DNA from 2 places in the Paenibacillus lutimineralis genome. Region 1 is predicted to be linked to the other one. Evidence: riboswitches for the same ligand, from Rfam matches in the RefSeq annotation. Region 1 holds a riboswitch; the other holds the start of a gene.
What was found. Region 1 has a riboswitch for cyclic di-AMP ahead of EI981_RS00505 (C40 family peptidase). Riboswitches for the same ligand answer to the same signal wherever they lie in the genome.

Region 1 (5,381 bases):
TATGAAGCCTTACCTTAACAAAACTCTGAGGGGGAAAAGTATGATCTATATACGTAATGGATGGAGTCTTATAAAAAACCAGCTTCCCTCTATTATCATTCTGTTTCTGTATCAACTGCTCTGGGGACTATTTTTATACAGGCTCGTCAATTCAGTAGTTACGGAGGTCTTGGTTAGATACCCAGATCCCCCGCCCAATATGCTCAGCCAGTCTCTATTCCTTCTGGAAGGTCAGTACGAGCTCAAGCATAGCCCAGACATCCGTCTCTATCTGGGGATGCTGCTCGGCATGGCTCTCATCCGACTGCTAGTGACGCCCCTGCTCCAGGCAGGGATCCTGTATGGCTTAATGTCCAAGGAGGAGCGAAAGAGCGGACTTCCGCTGTTCCGAGGCATGAAGGAGTTTGGGAAGCCGGTGTTCTTCTTCCTATTTATCGAACTTATATTAATCAGCCTTCCCCTATTATGGATTCTCCCTCACGTTCAGGGACTTCTGCCAGACATACTTCGCTCAGGAACCATACAGATCACCCCGATCCTGAAGATGTCGGGCGTTCTACTTGCATGGATGATCTATTGCTGGCTCATTGACCAAATCTCGCTGTTCGCGCAATTTGGCTATCTTTTTAAAAAGGGGCTATGGGGTTCTATTCTAATAGGTATTCGATATGCGCTTCCTGGAGCAGGCATCTCTCTCTTACTTGGAGCTTTTGCACTGATCTTGTTCTTAATCTTTGGCTCAGTATCGTGGATATGGACCGGAATACTCGCTCTTATTCTGCAGCAAAGCTATCCTTTCATACGAAGTTTGTTTAGAGTTTGGGAAATAACCTCTCAATATCAACTATGGGAAATGAAATCACAAAAAAGTTAATTTTTTTTCACTATTACAATCCCTTATACCACAAGGCCTCCGCCAGAATCGGAGGCCTTGTTCTTTGTTTTTCTCTCTGAATCTTGTGAATTAACCATTGCCAAAATATACTTCTCTTTGTTACAATAACAACAGCAGAAATTCAGTAACAGTTTTGTAATCATTATTGTCATAATAAGTCAAGTAATAGCAATAGCGAGTGTAATTATAACAATTATTTACGAAATCATGGCCGAATTCCCTTAACGGGGAACGGGGGAACCACTTTGGGTGAATTGATCTCGCTAGAGAGGGATCATAGGGAACCTTCAACCGAATCCGTAAGCTAACCTCGTAGGCAATCGGAAGGAGTATTTTTCTTGAAGAAACAGTTAACTACATTAGCTCTTGGTGTTACATTGCTCTTCTCCATCGGAACTGGCAGCGCTTTCGCAGACTCCAAATTAGACTCTGCTATTGATGGAGCGCTCGGAACGAAGTATGTATCCGGTGGTACAACGACTTCTGGGTTTGACTGCTCAGGATTTACGATGTATGTATTCTCCAAAATCGGTATCAAGCTTCCTCACCAATCGGGATCGCAATATAAAATGGGCGAATCCATATCCAAGGATGAACTACTCGCCGGCGACCTGGTGTTCTTCAACACTTCAGGCAAAGGCATATCTCATGTGGGTGTTTATGTAGGTGAAGGCAAATTTGCTCACGCTTCCACTTCCAAGGGCGTTGTAATTAGCAAATTGAGCGAGAAATATTATGTAGACCGTTATGTTGGAGCTAAGCGCGTTATGAGTTCTGACAAGTACGAAGATGCTACTGGAGAAGTTACAGATCACGATGATGTAGAATAATAACGAATTTTAAGCCCGCGGCGATTCAATTAGAATCACAACCGCGGGTTTTTTATTTGCCTAAGGGCCTGCATTCCCCCTACTTCTGGCCCTTTATGCCTATGCACTCAAATATAAACACAGACTTACAGATCAAATCTATCGACAAGCTTGTCAAACCTGGGCGGGTTTGGTAAAATGACCAATGTAATAGTAACAAGTTTGTAAACTTTATTGTAACTATCGTAACTTTTGGGTGAATCAACTAAGAACAGCCGAATTCCTAAGCACCCGGGAAACGGGGGAACCATCTGGGGTGAATTGGCCGCTATCACGCTGCCATAGGGAACCTTCAACCGAATCCGCAAGCTAACCTCGCAGGCCTTGGAAGGAGTTTACATCTTGAGAAAAACAATCATCGCAGCCGCAGCAAGCCTAGCCATCTTCTTCACTATGCAAAGCGGCAATGCTTTTGCGAGCACCACTCTAACTAATGTTGTTGACTCGGTATACGGTACACCTTACAGACTAGGTGGAATCAGCGCCAGTAGCGGTTTTGACTGCTCAGGCTTCACCAAATATGTATATCAGAAAATGGGCGTAACCCTACCTCGTGTATCGACGGATCAGTTCAAGCAAGGCACTGCAGTAAGCAAGAGCCAGTTGAAGCCTGGCGATCTCGTCTTCTTCAATACGACGGGTAGTGGCGTGTCCCATGTAGGCATTTATGTTGGTAATGGAGAATTCGCGCATTCCTCCTCATCCAAGGGCGTTCGTATCGACAGCTTGAGCAATAGCTACTACAAAGCGCGTTATGTCGGCGCCAAGCGTATCCTTAGTCAATATACTTATTCTCTGTATGCCCAAGCTTAATCTCCAGCGTTCAACCATTTGACTTTCATTCATTCATTTATCATCATTTATCTATATAATGCAGTTGATTCCAAGCCCGGAATCAGTTGCATTTTTTTATATCCGCTTCTACAACGTATTGGGTAAGCAAAATATTCTAAAATCGCGCTAACACCTTTACAAGGAATAGAATTCCCGTTAGAGTGAGTTTAAAAAGGTAATCTAGGCATCCATCCTATCATGCAATAAGCAAGGAGGCGTAAATATGGAAAAGTATATTCCGAAATTTCTTATTGTACCTATGGAAGAAGACCATGGCGCAGATATCTGCACCTGGCGCTACGATTCTCCCTATGACGTATATAGCTGGCTCCCTTGGGAACAGATGAAGGCGCTCGATGTAGAATTCGGCAATCCTGCACTACGGGCCGAACAATACGCCTCCCTATTGGATGAGACCGGCGAGCTCGCTGGCTTTGCCCAATACTTCCCTCTCAAAGGAGTAACCCGTATTGGGGTCGGGATGAGACCTGATTTATGTGGTCACGGCTATGGTAAATCATTTGTCATCGCGATCGCGGAGGAGGCGCTGCGTCGTAAGCCTAGTAATGAGGTGGATCTCGAGGTACTGACCTGGAACAAAAGAGCGATCCGAGCGTACCAGAAATCGGGCTTCGTCATTACGGACCTATATGAGAAGATGACGCCCGGCGGCATTTCCAAGCCTTACTATTGTATGGTATTTCGCGGATTCCCTAAGGGAGAAGATCCTGGCCACAACGAACTTTAATGTTGTCTGTGATGATTTGCATATATTTTCAAGAAAACACTAAATTATCATTACTTTTTTTGTCACAAATGCTATGATCCACTGCGATGTTCCGGTATAATGGAATGGATAGCTTACATAAAGGGGCGATTCGTGTGCAGAAATGGATCATGAGCGGATTACTCGGCGTGGCATTCATTATGGCCATCGTGTTGATTTTCACCTTACCTGGTAAAGAAGAAGTGGCCAAAGAGGCCAAACCAACCATGCCTGAAATTACACTCAATGCTGATCAGGCCGATGCTATTATCAAGGCAAACTGTATCAGTTGCCATGGCGATCAACTGCAAGGTCAAGTTGGTCCGAATTTGCAGAAAATCGGAGCTACATTATCAGCGGATCAGCTCTACGGCATCATCAAGAAAGGCAAAGGACAAATGCCAACCTTCAAGGATAGGCTGAAGGACGAAGAAATTGCGAACGTAGCCCTGTGGCTTGCGGAGCAAAAATAACCGTAACACGAACAACGCCCGCCAAGGAAGTCCCTTGGGGGCGTTGTTCTATACGAGCCGGCTGTAAAGATTCATAGTACTCCTCTTTCAGCCTGGCTATAGAGCTTATCGATGCATCAGCCTACAGAACGTGCTTTCTCAAATGCCTCGTTATACTGCTGTGCTTCTTTAATATCAACGGCCGTTATTCCGCCTTCCTCCCATGATGTCAGCCGAAGCGTCACTGTTTTATGGTCAATGGTTATAAAAGGGTGATGATTGAACGCTTCCGATATGGCTGCAACCTCATCGACAAAAGCGATTCCCTTCATATAATTAGAGAAGGTATATTTGCGAACGATCCATCGTCCTTCTTCTAGCTCCCATCCTTCCAGTCTCTCTAAATGCGCTTCTATTTCCTGCGGTGTAAACGGCATTTTAATTCCTACCTCCCGTTCGTTCTCAAAAAATATCCCCATATCATTCTTACATACGATTCGTACATGAGATATTAATTCATTATATTCTTCTATTCAACGATCATGCTATCCAATATATTACCATAGTGTTTACTGTATAAACAAAATAAGGGAATTAATATTAAATCAATGCAACGAAATCCAGTTCATCCTCTCCGATTAGGAAGTTAATGCGATGGTTGTCCGCATCATAGATCACCACTGCGCTACCAACGGAAATGACCGACTCCGTACCTAGCGCAAAGAACAAGTCCTCTGCCAGCGCCTCTTGGACTTCCAGCTTCTCCTCCGCCGATAGGTCCTCCCATTCAGAAGCCTCCATTTCAAAGAAATTATAGCTATCAGATATCTGGCCTACCGCCTTCGTGAGATCTGCCAAAATATATTCATAATCTCTGCCATGCTTCACGCCCACGATCCTTTTTCTCCCTTCGCTCTAACAAATATTCAGTCGTAGTCCTATTATACCGGAAAATCGCCCTTAAAAAAAAAGGGAATTCTGTCGATAAAAAAGATAAGCCATTTCCATAAAATCATAAATGCCGTTCTGCAAGGATGCGGGTGGCAGAATTATGGAATAATTATCTCAAGGACGAGGTGTGCAATGGAAATCTCAACGATTATTGGACTTATTCTTGGATTCGTGGCACTTATTTGGGGAATGTTCCTCAAAGGTGCGCCGATCGAAAGCTTGGTCTCCAACCCCGCGGCCTTTGTCATTATCTTCGTGGGTACCGCAGCGACTCTGTTCGTGGCGTTCCCGCTATCCGAGCTGAAGAAATTTCCGAAGCTGCTCAAAATGACGGTCGTTAAGCCAAAAATCATTACAAAGGGCGAACTGATTGCTCTATTTGCGGAGTGGGCCACAATTACCCGCCGTGAAGGACTGCTCGCTCTGGAAGCCAAGGTAGAAGAAATCAACGATGATTTCTTACGAAACGGAATGCGGATGATCATTGACGGCAATGATCAGGAATTCGTACAGGATGTACTGACGGAGGACATCGCCGCTACCGAGGAGCGACACAAAGCAGGGGCCCAAATCTTCTCGCAAGCCGGGATGTATGCACCTACGCTCGGGGTACT
Region 2 (5,381 bases), 2.9 Mb from region 1:
AACCTGCTGAACACGGCCGTCAGGATTGGCGTACCGATCGCAAAAGTGATCGCAAAGACCGATACTAAGCTTCCTGCGGTTGAAATCCCGATATGGAGCCCCGCAGCTACTTCGCTCAACAGTCCGACAATAACAAATTCACTCGTTCCCAATACGAAGGTAAGTACAAATAAATTCAAAACCAAACGTTTATGATACTTTGTCATATGAACCCCTTTCTGATAAGCTTCTTTCGATTTCAAGCTTTAACGACGGCAATTTGAACTTCAGCTATATAGGCTTCCGGGTCGATTGATTTGTCATGAGGAAGACAGATCTCTCGCCGAGGCTCATTTTCTATCATCCGGTATCCATTACGTTCGATCCATAGAGCCAATTCCGTACTGGCTGTGCAAGGTGCTGTTGTGCGGCAATGATGTACAAGCGTAGCCATTAGCAGAACTTGGGGAAGCTGCTTTACGATAAATGGAGGACGACTCGTCAGTTCCTGCGGGAGCACGCGTGCGACTTCAATATCAATATCGTCATCACATTCATCACAGCCGTGCCAGAGTACCATCTGCGTTAAAGAAGACGGAGCGGAACTGGAAAGCTGGGAATCAAGCTGCCTGAACAGTTCGGGAATCTGGCTTAGCGAAGCTCTCTGACGGTAAGACATCACGAGCTGAGGCTCGACTTCTTTTAAAATAACATCGTGTCTGGTCAAGTTTGTGCCTTCATTCTCAATGAAGCTGAGCCGATCTTTGATCCGAGCAAGCCGGGCTTGTTCTCTGTCCAGAATAGACAGAATCTCATTCTGCTTCACCCGGAACATGCCTCTGATTTGTTCGATCGGAATTTGCTCGTCTAGCATTTGACGGATTTGATCCAATGAGAAGCCAAGCTCTTTATATGCCAAAATCCGATTCAATTGGAGCATTTGATCCGCTGAATAATACCGATAACCCGTATGTTTGTCCGTGAAGTCCGGCTTGAGTAGATTCAACTGATCGTAGTAACGAAGCGTCTTGACGGATACTTGGCTGATTTTTGAGAATTCACTGATTTTGAACATGGCTACACATCCCTGCAGGTAATTTAAATAGGCTTGCACTTGCTTACCGAGTATAACGTTCCAGTAAAGGGGAGAGTCAAGAGGTCGGTTACTATAATCTGTGGGAGCCTTATAAAAGAATTTAAAATCAAGAGTAGAAATGAGCTATAGCGAAAATTAGAGAGTGTTGCATCAATGTAAGCGGTATATTTTCGTATTCCTTTAAATTAATCGCCTTTTTTGCCGGGAAGTTGGCTTTACAGTCAAACCTTGCAGCGGTATGATTCAATCCATAATCAATATTAAGCAATTCCGATCGCTTAATCTCTGGGATGTTCCAGAGAACGGGGGAACCAACAAGAGCTTGCTGTGTGATGATCAACGCAGCTTGCTCATCGTCTGAATGGCCAGGGCTGGTGTGAGAGCCAACACAGGCCATTCGGACAGGGGTGAATCCTGAGGAAGAGACCATGGACTCTTCTCAGGTAGGGCGACTCTCACCGCCCGAATCCGTCAGCTAACTTCGTCAGCGTGGGTATGAGAGAGGAAAGGTGACTGCGAGCCGCAACGAATTCGGCCACAGAGGACCGTTTGCCTCTGTGGTTTTTTGCGCTCTAATTTGAAAAATGAACTAAAATACAATGCAACATCAATTAAAATTCGCTGAATGCTGTCGTGAATATGACAGCAGCGGGGGAACCAACGGTACTGAGTGATGCCCGATCTGCGGGCTTCTAAACCTTAGTTCCATGGGGTGAATCGCTTGGAGGATAAACGTATTCTCCAAGGTAGGGCGACTTCCGCGCCCGAATCCGTCAGCTAACCTCGTAAGCGTCTAGGAAGAGGCAACCACCAAAGGTCGGGTAGTGGGTCTAAGACCACTCATTAAGCCGCGGGGAAGGTTACTATCTTTCCTGCGGCTTCTTTTGTGTTGTCCTCTGCAAATTCGAGGAGGGTGTTCTCAAGTGGAGGAAGAGTTTGTTCTAGTAGCAGCACCGAATCCGGTTGGACTGAAGTTTATTTTGCTGCTGATCGCGGCGAAGCGTAATTTTGCGGTCCTGGTGAACAACAAGAAGGAGGAAGAAGTCCTTCATAAACTGGGCGTAAGACATGTACTGCGCATCAAGACGGATGACGAGCAGAGCTGGATCGTCCCGCCGTTTCCGATCGGACGCTGTTATATTTTTGAAATGAGCATGACATTAACCTGTCGCTATTTGCAAATCTGTCGGAGATGGACGCGTGATCAGATTTTCATTATCACTCCGAATAGAAATCCGCGCATGATTTACAAAGGGTTAGGAGCTTCTTATGTCATTCATTCCGTAAGCGGAGAGGTTGGATTTCTGCTTGCAGCAAAGCTTGAGCAATAAGCTAGAGCTAAAAAATCATTAAGTAGGATTCCAGATGGGGTGAGTGTGTTATGGATTATTTACAAATGTTCATTGTGATTGGCGTCATATTGTTGCTGGTGAAGCCGGTTGGAACTTATATATATCATGTTTTCTCAAATGTACCGAATCGAAGTGATCGCATCTTCGGAGCAATGGAGCGGTTTATTTTCAACATAGCCGGCTATAGGCGGCGCGAAGGGATGGATTGGAAGAAATATGTGATCAGTCTGCTGGCAACGAATGTGGTATTGATGACAATCAGTTTTCTACTTCTCAGTCTGCAGCAGTGGTTCCCATGGAATCCCGAAGGAAGCGGCAGCATGGAGCCGACACTGGCATTCAATACGGTAATCAGCTTCATGACCAACACGAATCTGCAGCATTATAGCGGGGAGACAGGGCTTAGCTATTTCTCGCAAATGGCTGTAATCACAATGATGATGTTCACATCAGCCGCTACGGGGTTATGCGCCGCTATCGCTTTTATCCGCGGAATTACAGGAAGAGGCCAACTGCTGGGGAATTTCTTTGAGGATTTTGTGAAGGCGATTGTCCGTATTCTTCTGCCTGCTTCTCTGATCGTGACGCTGCTACTGGTCGCGCTCCAGGTTCCGCAGACCTTGCAGCCTACCACGGCAGTGAACACGCTGGAAGGGACTGTACAGCGAATCTCGCTTGGACCGGTGGCCTCGCTGGAATCCATTAAGCATTTGGGCACGAACGGTGGTGGATTCTTTGGAGCCAATTCATCCCATCCGTTCGAGAACCCAAGCGGGTTGACGAATGCAATTGAGATGTGGTCAATGTGGGTGATCAGCGCGTCATTACCTTATACATTCGGTTTATTCGCGCGCAATAAGAAGCAGGGTTGGGTTATTTTCTCAGCGATGATGGTCTTGTTCCTTGCATTTCTGTCTTTGGTCTATTTCAGCGAGAAGGCCGGGAACCCGCTCTTTCATACGCTTGGGATAGACGTCACGCAAGGAAATATGGAGGGCAAAGAGGTTCGTTTCGGGGTTACGGGCTCGGCACTTTTTACGGCGATTACCACCGCCGCGACTACGGGGAGCGTCAACAATATGCATGATTCGCTTACTCCGCTCGGCGGCTTGGCAGCTCTATCCCAGATGATGTTGAACGTTGTCTTCGGTGGGAAGGGCGTCGGACTTATGAACATGGTGATGTACGCCATACTCGGTGTATTTATTTGTGGATTAATGGTCGGCAGAACGCCTGAATTCCTCAGCAAGAAGATTGAAGCTAGGGAGATGAAGCTGATCGCTATTGCGATTCTTGTTCATCCCTTAATTGTGCTTGCACCGACGGCAATCAGTGCTATGACTGGCTTAGGGTATGGCGCAGTTACGAATCCAGGGTATCATGGACTGTCGCAAATACTGTATGAATATGCATCCTCTGCAGCAAATAACGGCTCCGGCTTCGAGGGTCTCGCGGATAATACAGCGTTCTGGAATATCATGACCGGATTGGTCATGCTCCTGGGCCGTTATGTTTCTATGATTGCCTTGTTAGCTGCTGCAGGATCCTTAATGCAGAAAGAACCCGTCATGGAGACCATCGGCACGCTGCGGACAGACAATAAATTATTCGCTGGAATTCTCGTAGGGACGGTATTGCTTATCGGAGCTCTTACTTTTCTGCCGGTTCTTGCCGCAGGTCCTGTTGCTGAATATTTGACGCTAAAATAAATCAAAGAGGTGTGCTAAACATGAGCACTAGGCATAAATCGATGTTATCCGGAAAAATGATGCAAGGAGCCGTACTGGACAGCTTCAAGAAGCTGAATCCGATATGGATGATCAAGAATCCGGTCATGTTCGTCGTAGAAGTCGGAGCTTTCCTCGTACTCCTACAAATTTTGTTCCCTGGATTGCTTGGTAAAGATCACAATACGGGAGTCAACGTGGCCATCTTCTTGATCCTGTTAATTACGATATGGTTCGCGAATTTTGCTGAAGCTCTTGCGGAAGGAAGAGGGAAGGCCCAGGCGGACAGCTTGAAGAAGACGAAGCAGCAAGTTATGGCTAACAAACTAATAGGCGGTAGTACGAGAAGCGTACCTTCCTCTGAGCTGTGCAAAGGCGATGTTGTTGTTGTATCGCAAGGGGAGATGATCCCGGCAGACGGTGAAATTATCGAGGGGCTGGCTTCGGTTGATGAATCTGCGATTACGGGTGAATCGGCTCCAGTTATAAAAGAAGCTGGTGGCGACTTCAGTTCAGTTACAGGCGGAACTCTGGTGGTTAGTGATAGGATTGTTGTTCGTATTACGAGTGATCCTGGACAGTCATTTATCGACCGAATGATTTCATTAGTTGAAGGTGCCGAACGTCAGAAGACACCGAATGAGATTGCTTTAGGAACTTTGCTTACCGTATTAACGGTTATTTTCCTGATTGTGGTCATTACCTTAAAGCCGATTGCCGATTATTTGAATATTCATCTGGAGATCACCGTGCTAGTATCGCTGCTTGTCTGCCTAATTCCGACGACGATCGGGGGGCTGCTGTCCGCGATCGGAATTGCCGGAATGGACCGGGTAACTCAATACAATGTTCTGGCGATGTCCGGTAAGGCCGTAGAAGCTGCCGGAGATGTGAATACAATGATCCTCGATAAGACGGGTACGATTACATTTGGGAACCGAATGGCAGCTGAATTTCTCCCCGTTGATGGTAGGGCTGAAGACGAACTTGCCCGTTGGGCTGCGGTATCTTCAAGATTTGACGAGACGCCAGAAGGTCGCTCGGTGCTTGAATTGCTTCGCAGACAAGGGCTCGAATATGACGAATCCCTGGCCGCTGCCGGGGAGAGCATTGAGTTCAAAGCCGAGACGCGTATGAGCGGCGTCGACCTGCAGGATGGCAGAAGAGTACGCAAGGGGGCTGTTGATGCGATTATAAAATGGGTCAGCAGCCAAGGCGGACATATTC

Region 2: it holds a riboswitch for cyclic di-AMP, as region 1 does, so the genes downstream of both, EI981_RS16130 (hypothetical protein) here and EI981_RS00505 (C40 family peptidase) in region 1, are expected to answer to the same signal.

Annotation. Positions count from the first base shown of each region.
Region 1 covers NZ_CP034346.1:105,451-110,831, reverse strand. The annotation lists gene EI981_RS00515 (hypothetical protein) at 41-874, shown strand; cyclic di-AMP (ydaO/yuaA leader) riboswitch at 1,095-1,230, shown strand; gene EI981_RS00510 (C40 family peptidase) at 1,234-1,725, shown strand; cyclic di-AMP (ydaO/yuaA leader) riboswitch at 1,968-2,103, shown strand; gene EI981_RS00505 (C40 family peptidase) at 2,107-2,577, shown strand; gene EI981_RS00500 (GNAT family N-acetyltransferase) at 2,822-3,346, shown strand; gene EI981_RS00495 (c-type cytochrome) at 3,481-3,837, shown strand; gene EI981_RS00490 (4a-hydroxytetrahydrobiopterin dehydratase) at 3,954-4,253, opposite strand; gene EI981_RS00485 (hypothetical protein) at 4,417-4,710, opposite strand; gene motA (flagellar motor stator protein MotA) at 4,900-5,381, shown strand, end outside.
Region 2 covers NZ_CP034346.1:3,657,548-3,662,928, reverse strand. The annotation lists gene EI981_RS16140 (MFS transporter) at 1-206, opposite strand, end outside; gene EI981_RS16135 (MerR family transcriptional regulator) at 239-1,054, opposite strand; cyclic di-AMP (ydaO/yuaA leader) riboswitch at 1,341-1,580, shown strand; cyclic di-AMP (ydaO/yuaA leader) riboswitch at 1,685-1,882, shown strand; gene EI981_RS16130 (hypothetical protein) at 1,999-2,406, shown strand; gene kdpA (potassium-transporting ATPase subunit KdpA) at 2,457-4,136, shown strand; gene kdpB (potassium-transporting ATPase subunit KdpB) at 4,157-5,381, shown strand, end outside.